One region of the Lactobacillus sp. ESL0233 genome, then DNA from elsewhere that is predicted to be linked to it. Evidence: predicted binding sites of a transcription regulator. Region 1 holds the regulator's gene; the other holds the start of a gene.
The links. Region 1 encodes NrdR, which represses ribonucleotide reductase genes. Its sites were predicted from a motif close to ACACNATATATNGTGT; they were not measured.
Positions count from the first base shown of each region.

Region 2: the regulator NrdR is predicted to act here: its motif matches at 2,359-2,374, upstream of nrdJ (ribonucleoside-triphosphate reductase, adenosylcobalamin-dependent).

Region 1 covers NZ_REHH01000007.1:526,124-530,772, forward strand. The annotation lists gene dnaI (primosomal protein DnaI) at 1-156, opposite strand, end outside; gene F5ESL0233_RS05715 (DnaD domain protein) at 164-1,522, opposite strand; gene nrdR (transcriptional regulator NrdR) at 1,525-1,992, opposite strand; gene coaE (dephospho-CoA kinase) at 1,979-2,596, opposite strand; gene mutM (DNA-formamidopyrimidine glycosylase) at 2,593-3,423, opposite strand; gene polA (DNA polymerase I) at 3,436-4,649, opposite strand, start outside.
Region 2 covers NZ_REHH01000002.1:14,087-18,735, forward strand. The annotation lists gene F5ESL0233_RS00285 (DUF4430 domain-containing protein) at 1-17, opposite strand, end outside; gene nrdJ (ribonucleoside-triphosphate reductase, adenosylcobalamin-dependent) at 54-2,288, opposite strand; gene F5ESL0233_RS00295 (YjjG family noncanonical pyrimidine nucleotidase) at 2,721-3,416, shown strand; gene F5ESL0233_RS00300 (pyrroline-5-carboxylate reductase) at 3,564-4,328, shown strand; gene F5ESL0233_RS00305 (D-2-hydroxyacid dehydrogenase) at 4,435-4,649, opposite strand, start outside.

The DNA.
Region 1 (4,649 bases):
CGCATTAATCATTTCATCCGTTATTTTATCTTGGTAATTATTAATAAATTTTTGAATTTTAGGATCAGCTAAAATTTGCTTGCGAATCTCGTCAAAATTATTTTTCTTAGTTAGTTTTGAATTATTGTTAATTATTAGCTGATTTATTGCACGCATTTTTTACCTACTTCATACCATTTTCACTTTCAAAATTCTTAAAGAAGTTCTTTAAATCATCTACTGAAACATCAGTTTCATCCTTTGCCTGATGTCTACTCCAATCGGTACCCTTTTCTACTGATTTTTTACTATAGTTACGATAATGACTAACTTTATTCTTTTGTTTAGCCTGTTTTCTTTTAGCAATATATTCTAAAGCTTGTTCTCCTGAATGGACCCCATGTTGCAACCAATCATGTAAAATTGTATTAGTTAAATTATAAGAAAGCTTAGGGCTACTTTGCAGACAAATATACGTTAATATATTAAGCAAGTCTGCTGAGATACCTTTCTGGTTATATAAATTATCAAGTAATTGATACTCATTTGCATCAACAAAATCATGACTCTCATTTTTTAAGTAATAGATAAATTGCGCCGGAGTTTTTTCATGTGCTAATTGCAAAATTTCCTGTTCTTTTTTACTGAATTGCTTATCATTAAAAGTTGAATTTACTTGAATTGTCCGTTTTTGATTCTGTTGCTGTGTATCTGTGCCATGAATGGTGTTTGCAATCGTTCGCTTAATTAATGGCATGTTCAATTGATATTCACCGTGCAAACAAGATAAAGTTTCATCAACAAATTCTTGTTCGGCTAGACCATATGTCCGCATTAGACCGCGAATTGCTTCACGATTTTTATCAATTTCACTATTTGGGATTTGATATATTTCAAATTGCTGTTTCATAAAATCCCAATCAATACTGTCTTGTTGATTGATACTTGCTTGTTGATTTTGATCAACCTGGTTTTCACGCACTGCTTGTTTGACTTCTGGTGAAGGATCGATTGCCTCTGCTTTTGGCAAACTAAAAACATCCATAAATGAAGCGGATATATCTTGTGCATTGGCCAATCCGGTCACAGTATTTTTATTTTGCTTATTCTCATGTGCAAAATCACTACTTAGCTTTTGAAAAACTGTAACACCAACTTTTTCTTTTAATAAACTAGCTAATAATGTTGTGGCAAAAAATTCACTACTACTGGGCACTTCTGCCAAACGAAAAGTTAAAACTTGACCCATAATCTTATTATCGAGTAATTTTGTTTGAACTAATCCGACAGCTTCCAACTTATGTAATGCGCTAAACAAGCTTTTAAGGTCGCAATCTAGTTGTTCTTGTAGACTATACAGTCCATGTGCATCTGACAGAATCATTTGTGGATAGTAATCCTCATTTAAGCTTAGATATAAAGCTAGCGCTAACGCGCCAATTAATGGTTGATATAACTTAACCAGAATGCGTAGTGCAGTTACAGAAATTTCTACCCGATTAATAATTAAAAAAGGCTGTTTAGGATTGGGTGTCATAAACATGACTAATTACCCTTCTCTCTTTTTGCCATCATATCTTCCATTGTCTTCATAAAACTAGACATATCCTTAAATTCACGATAAATTGATGCAAACCGAATATAGGCAACATCATCTAATTCAGCTAATTCATCCATAACCAATTTTCCAATTTTTTTAGATGAAATCTCACTAATTCCTTGTTGTCTAATTTTATTTTCTACATGATCAACTAGTTGTTCAAATTGAGAACTAGTAATGGGGCGTTTTTGTCCAGCAGCCATTACACCATGAAGTATTTTTTTGCGGTTAAATGGTTCCCGTGTACCATCATTTTTAATTACTAATAAAGGTGTTGTCTCAATTCGTTCAAAAGTAGTAAACCGAAAACCACAATTTTCACATTCTCTTCGCCGTCTTATTGATCTATTTTCATCACTAGGTCGTGAATCAATGACACGAGATGCATTTTGTCGACAATTAGGACATTCCATACTCTGACTCCTTAATTATTTTACTAATCAATTTATCTAATTTAGTTTCTAAAACTTTTATTGTACTGGTATTTAAAATTACATAATCAGCCAACTTTGCTTTTTGGGCTAACGACATCTGGCTATTAATTCGAGCTATCGCATCTTTTTCAGTTAAATTGTCTCGTACCATTAAACGCTTGATTTGTTCACTTTCTGGTAAAGCAATTAAAATACTACAATCACATAAATTTCGAGCTTTAGATTCAAAAAGTAGTGGTGCATCAAGAACAACAATCAGCTCACCTACCTTTTTATATCGAGTAATTTTAGCCTGAATTTCTTTTAAAATCAATGGATGTGTAATAGCATTCAGCCTTTTCAATTGCTGCTTATCATTAAAAACTATTTGCCCAAGTTTTGCACGATTAATTGATTTATCTGAATTTAAAATATTACATCCAAATTCTGTCACTACAACTTTATAGCCTGCATAATCTATATTTAAAATCTCATGAGCAATTCTGTCACTATCAATGACTGGTATCTTCTTTTTACGAAAGAATGCATCTGCCGTACTCTTCCCGCTAGCAATTCCACCAGTTAAGCCTATCACGATAGTCACTTATAAATCACCTGACAATTGGGACAAAATGTAGTACCACGTCCTGATACCTTGATTTTTTCTAATAAAACCCCACAACGTGAGCAAGGCTCACCTTTATGTCCATATACCTTCAGTAATTTTTGAAAATCGCCCGTATCACCGTTTGCATCAAGATAAGTATGTATGGTTGTGCCGTGCTTTTTTATGGCCAAGTCAATTAGTTCATTAATATTATCGTGCAATTGATGTCCTTGAAACTGCGGAATTTGATTGGCTAAACTTAGTGGGTGAATTTTTGTTTGCCACAATACTTCATCAACGTAAATATTACCAAGTCCAGCAACAATTGTTTGGTCAAGCAGTACATTTTTTATATTCTTTTTTTTGCGACTAAGTGCATTCATCAAGTACTGTGTAGTAAATTCAGATGAATTAGGTTCGCAGCCCAATTTACTAATACCAGTTACTTCCTTTTCTGTACCAGTCTTAACCAATTGCATGCGTCCAAATTTACGGACATCATTATAGCGTAATGCTGTTTTGTCTGTAAAAGCTATTTGAACATGATCGTGCTTATCTTTAGGTGTATTAACCTCTACTAAATGATATTTACCTTCCATCCGCAAATGAGAAACAATAGTTAATTGACCACTTAAACGAATTAGTAAATATTTTGCATAACGATCTATCGTTTCGATTTTCTTACCTACTAATTGCTGAATAAATTGCTCAGAATCACTAGCAATAATTTTGGGATACCACACCGTAACTGCTTGAATCGTTTTTCCTTTAACCAAAGGAAGAAGAGTTCGGCGAACTGTTTCTACTTCTGGCATTTCTGGCATTGATCTATCTCCTTACTTTGCATCAAACCAATCATGACCATAGCCTGAATCAGCAACCAATGGAATATCTAAATGTACTGCTGATTGCATCACTGCAGGAACAATCTCTTTGATAGTTGCTAACTCATCTTTAGGAACATCAAAAATCAATTCATCATGAACTTGAACAACCATTTTTGTTTTTAAATGAAGTTCATCTAACTTGCGTTGCATATTAATCATCGCAATTTTAATAATATCTGCTGCAGATCCTTGAATTGGCGAATTAATTGCAGTACGTTCAGCAAATGATCGAATATTAAAGTTTTTAGCGTGAATATCTGGTAAATAACGCCGGCGATGCATAATAGTTTCAGCATAACCCTTTTCACGAGCTATTTGAACCGCTTTATCCATATATTCTTTAATTTGGGGGTATTGTTCAAAGTAATTATCGATAAATTCTTGAGCTTGCTTACGACTGATATTCAAATTTTTGGATAGGCCATAATCTGAAATGCCATAAACAATACCAAAATTAACTGCTTTGGCTCTACGCCTCATTAATGGGGTTACTTCTGCTGGAGATTTCAATTTGAAAATTTTCATAGCAGTATGCGCATGAATATCATAGCCAGTTCTAAAAGCTTCTTGCATTTGCTCATCACCAGAAACTTGAGCTAAAATCCGTAATTCTATTTGAGAATAATCGCAAGAAAAAATGTAACCAGCTGGATCACTTGGTACAAAGGCTTTTCTAATCTGCTTACCTTCCTGTGTCCGAGTAGGAATATTTTGTAAATTCGGATCAACAGAGGATAAACGCCCAGTTGCTGTTAAAGTCTGTAGATAGCGCGTATGAACTCGTCCATCATGCTTAATTACATCAAGTAACCCATTAACATAGGTTGACTGAATTTTGGCAGTTTGCCGATAAGTTAAAATATCAGCAATAATGGGACTTTGATCTTGCAATTGTGTTAAAACATCAACTGAAGTTGAATAACCGGTTTTTGTTTTTTTAATAGCAGGCAACCCCAACTTTTCAAATAAAATGTGACCTAATTGCTTCGGTGAATTAATATTAAACTCTTCGCCGGCCTCTTCATATATTTTTCTTTCTAAATTTTTGAGTTCAACGGCAAACTCTTTTTGCAAATCAGTTAAAGTATGGGCTTGAACTTTAATCCCGTTAATCTCCATAATTGCTAATACTCGAGCTACAGGCAGTTCAATACTTGCATATA
Region 2 (4,649 bases), on a different contig from region 1:
AATTTGTTTTTTTTCATAATAAATTCTCCTAAATTATATAATTCTAATTTGATTTATTTGACTGGGCAAGACCCTGATTCACAATCAGTTTGATCAATTAATTCCAAATTTTTTTGGTCATTGTTTTGCTTGGCAAAGACTGTAGCAACATCGGCAATAATTGAGGCTTTTCTTTTTTCATATGTTTCTTTATCAATTGGCTCTTTTGGAGCTTGTTTCAATGAACCACCATAGTAGGGCAAAAGAGAGGTTGATTTAATAATATGGCGGTACTGGTTGAATAAAGATGTAATTTGCTTACCTTCATCATTTTGGAAGGTAATGGTGCAGCTTACAGCATTATCGGACCAATATGTTTGTAAGAAAGCTTGTGTTGCGAATTGTTCAGCAATTGAAACCGTGCCAGCAGAGGCAAAATTTTCACTATCTGCATGTGCAGCTCGTAGTGGGAATTCAACACAAACTGTATTTGGTGTGTAAACATCTGGTTCTGAATAATAACCACATTTAGCGAGGGCTTTAAGAAGCGGGTCAGACGCTTGGAAACGAATTCGTTGAATTAAGTAGCCTGCATAGTGAAAGTGCATACCTTCAGAGGCACCAGCAAGTTTTGCTACCGTTCCTGATGGTTTAACTGTAGTGTGTTTAATTGAAGGATTACATCCTAAAGCTTGGCTGTATTCATTGTCTGCATCCACAACCGCTTGATAGGCGTTAGAAACCATTTCAATTCCTTTCGGATCATAAATCGGTACTTGAATTTTAGCTCCAGTTTCGTGATCAATTTCTTCTTTAAAACCAGTGACAACACGGTGCCCCAAATCATTCAATAACCAATCTTGAATGCCTGACATAGATACGCCAATACGACGATTTTTATAAATTATTTCCCGGGATATGGCCCAATCATAAGTACTGAATGTAACACGTTTGGTATAGCGGGTGGCTAATCTAAACACATCTTTTAAATTCCAATTTTGTTGTTCAGCAATGTAAGGAAAAACTTCAAATAAATTACAAGGCTCACCATTAGCAAGAGAAATTTCACCACAAGGATTGGTTCCTTCTACTGCACCATCAACGTCTTTTTGGTATCCATCTATAATGCGACCATAGTTTTGAGATAAGTCCAAATTCACAATGCCTGGTTCGCCATTTTCTTTAATACCGTTGGCAATCGGTTCGTAATTGGTAAACGCAGCGTCAATTGCTACACTATTATTTGATGCCCAACGATGGTGATAGAGCTTATCTTGGTCTTGTTTCATAGTGATAAATGCTTGGTCTGTATTAGAACCTAATGCTAACTCAGCTGATCGTCTAACGTTACCAGCAACAACAGTTTTGCCGATTAAGTTACAAATATCTGTTGCATCAACTGAACTGATTTTGCGGTTTGAACATGTATTGATGATTTTGTTAATGTCGAAAAGCATTTCAACTAACGGCATTGGCCCAGAAGCTGTACCACCAAAACCATTGATTTTTGTTCCATAAGGACGAATATTACTGATATCAATAACTAATTTAGTCTTGTGCTCAAGATTTGTTTGATGAAAATGCATATCTATTAATCTGGCATTGGCTAAGACCCAGCCCTCTCGTGTGTCGGGCACTTCAAAATAGATGCAGTCATTTGGAGTGCTATTTTGTTTAGCCCAACTTTTTTTGTCAATTGCACCAAGTTTAATTGTATCAGTATAAGAATCACTATCTTGATCAATAATAATTGTTAAATCAATGTTATTGTCGACTTGGGGTATTTTTTTTATGTTATCTTGAGTAACTGAGAATCCCACACCACCCCCTTTCATTAGTTGATCAAATAGAAAAGAAAAGGGCATTGAAACTGCTACATGTTCTTTTTTTAAATAATCGGGCAAAATATGGCTGGCCCCATAAGCTTGGGGACGAATAGCAATAAACCAACAGTTATTTAAGGAATCGCCATTGCGTTTTTGATAGTCGGTACCAGAAACCCAAAGATTACGACCCGATGGAGTAGCAGCAAGGCCATAAATCATTTTGAATAGTTCTTGCGCTTCAGTGGTTAACTCATTAAATAATTTATCTGAAGGTGAGTCCTTTAAGCGGGGATCAAGATTGATATTACCTTCTACAACTCTTTTAACGGTTTCATCCCAATTTTCAGAACGATTTTTTTCTGGTAACCACCGGGCATAAGTCCGTTTGTAAGTAACCCAGCCTAATTCGCCCCAATGAGGGGTAATATTTTGTTTCACTCGGTCAATATAGGCTTGACTTAAAGTTATGGTTGAATTTTTCATAATAAAAATGACTCCTAGATATAAATTTTGTTTCACAACTACATCATGTATGGCTATATAAAAAATGATACCACAACATGTTGTGTATGCAATAAAAAATTGGCAAATAAAAAATAATGCCAGTCTTTTATGTGCGAGTAAGAAATACTAAGTTTTAAAAACAAATAGCAAAGAAAAAAGCACAATAAATTAAAAATTGTGCTTACCTAATGACTTGAAGTGATAAAGAAAAACTACAAAAAATAATCTTTTAAATCAACTAACTATGCTGAGGCGATTTAATAAAGTTAAGCTAACTTGAAGTTTGTTAACATATTATTGGATTAAACATGTTAAATGACTTTGTTCGGTAATTTTAATAAAATAGATAGTAAAAAGATTAATTTTTAAGTTTATTAACTTATATATTAATAGCAATAAGGAGAGATTTATTTGCGATTTAGACAAATAATTTTTGATGTTGATGATACTTTAATTGATTTTGCTGCTACAGAACATTATGCTTTACGGAGTCTTTTTAATACCCATCATTGGAAATTAACTACGGCGTTGCAACAGCGTTATAACAGTTACAATCAAGGTCTTTGGCGTCAGTTAGAACAAGGAAAGATCACCTATGACCAGCTCAGTGAAATGGTTTTTCGTAACTTTCTCAAAGATAACCTACAAATTAATGTTGATGGTCTAGTAATTATGCAAGAGTACCGCAGTTATTTTAGTGAATCTCATCAGTTGTTGCCAGGTGTTATAGATACACTTAGATTTGCTCAAAAAAAAGGTTACCAGTTAGCGGTTCTGAGTAATGGCGAAAGCTTTATGCAAGAACATCGACTTGCATTGGCAGGAATAAAAAATTATTTTTCCTTAATTGTTACTTCTCAAGCAGCTGGTTTTGCTAAGCCAGACAAACGTATTTTTGATTATTTTTTTAATTTATCTTCAATCGGACCTGCTGAAACAATTTTTTTTGGTGATGGTTTGCAGTCAGATATTTTAGGTGCAGAAAATTATGGCTTTAATAGTATTTGGTATAACCATCGGCACCGAAAAAATAATATGGATTTGCATCCCCTGTATGAAGTAAAAAATTATCCCCAATTCGTTAAGTTACTTAAAAATGATTTATAAATTATATTAAGTTGCTAGATGCTTAGTTAATTAATGATTTCGGTATAATAAAGTAAAGTGTTATTAATGTGATAGTGATTTGCTGATTTTTAAGAAAATTGGTGTTAATTGCTGTTGCTACTCTTTAAACAATTAAAGGTGATTGAAATGAAAATTGGATTTATTGGAACTGGTAAAATTGGTACTGCTATCGTTCAGGGACTACTACAAGCTAAAACTGCTAGTGAGGATATTTATATTTATGACGGTGGGCACGCATCTGCACAAAAGCTTGCAACTAGATATGGTTTACAGTTAGTAGATACGTATAATGAATTTGAACCCTGTGAAGCAGTAATTGTAGCAGTAGGTGGTTCAACAATTGATAATATTTTTATAAAACTAGGACAGGTTTATCATGGCATAATTATTTCAACTGGTGGTGGCGATTTAAAAAAGGTTAAGCAACTGATTTCAGCAGATGCAACCTTTGTCAAAGTTGTTCCTAACACACCAGTTAAAATTGGTCGGGGTATCACAGTAATTAGTTTTCTTTCTGAGGAAAAACAAGAAGTAATCGAAATAACAAAAAATATTTTTACTTGCATGGGTGATGTCTATGTTGTTCCTGAAAATAAGTTAGGAATTTATGGCACAATTGCTGGATGTACACCAGCTTATGTTGATTTATTAATCCAAGCTCTAAGCGATGCTGCGGTAGAAAATGGTGTTAAGCGGACTGATTCCTATGAAATAATTGAAAAAATGCTAATTGGCACAGCTCAATTAGCTCTTGATACAAAAAAATTACCAGAAGAATTAAAAAATGAAGTAACAACGCCAGGTGGTTCAACCATAAAAGGAGTTAATAAGTTAGAAGAATTAGGTTTCCGGAGTGCTTTAATCCAGGCAACTAACGTTTCAGCTAATTAATGGGTATGATAAATAATAAAAAATAAATGCAAAAAGCACCGATTTATATCGGTGCTTTTTGTAAAGTCATAGCATGTGTTTAAGTAGAATAAATTAATTTGTGAAATTAAAATTCTTTATTTAAATCAACTGGTGTATCAGCTGGTTCACCCTTAATTAATTTTAAGTTGTTATCAAAAGCATTAATAACCATATTGCGAACAGCATGAGTAGTGTAAAAAGCAGTGTGTGGGGTTACCAAAACATTTGGTCGGTTAATCAAGTCGGCAAGACGCTTGTCAGGTAATTCTTTATTGGTAAAATCACTATTGAAAATACCAA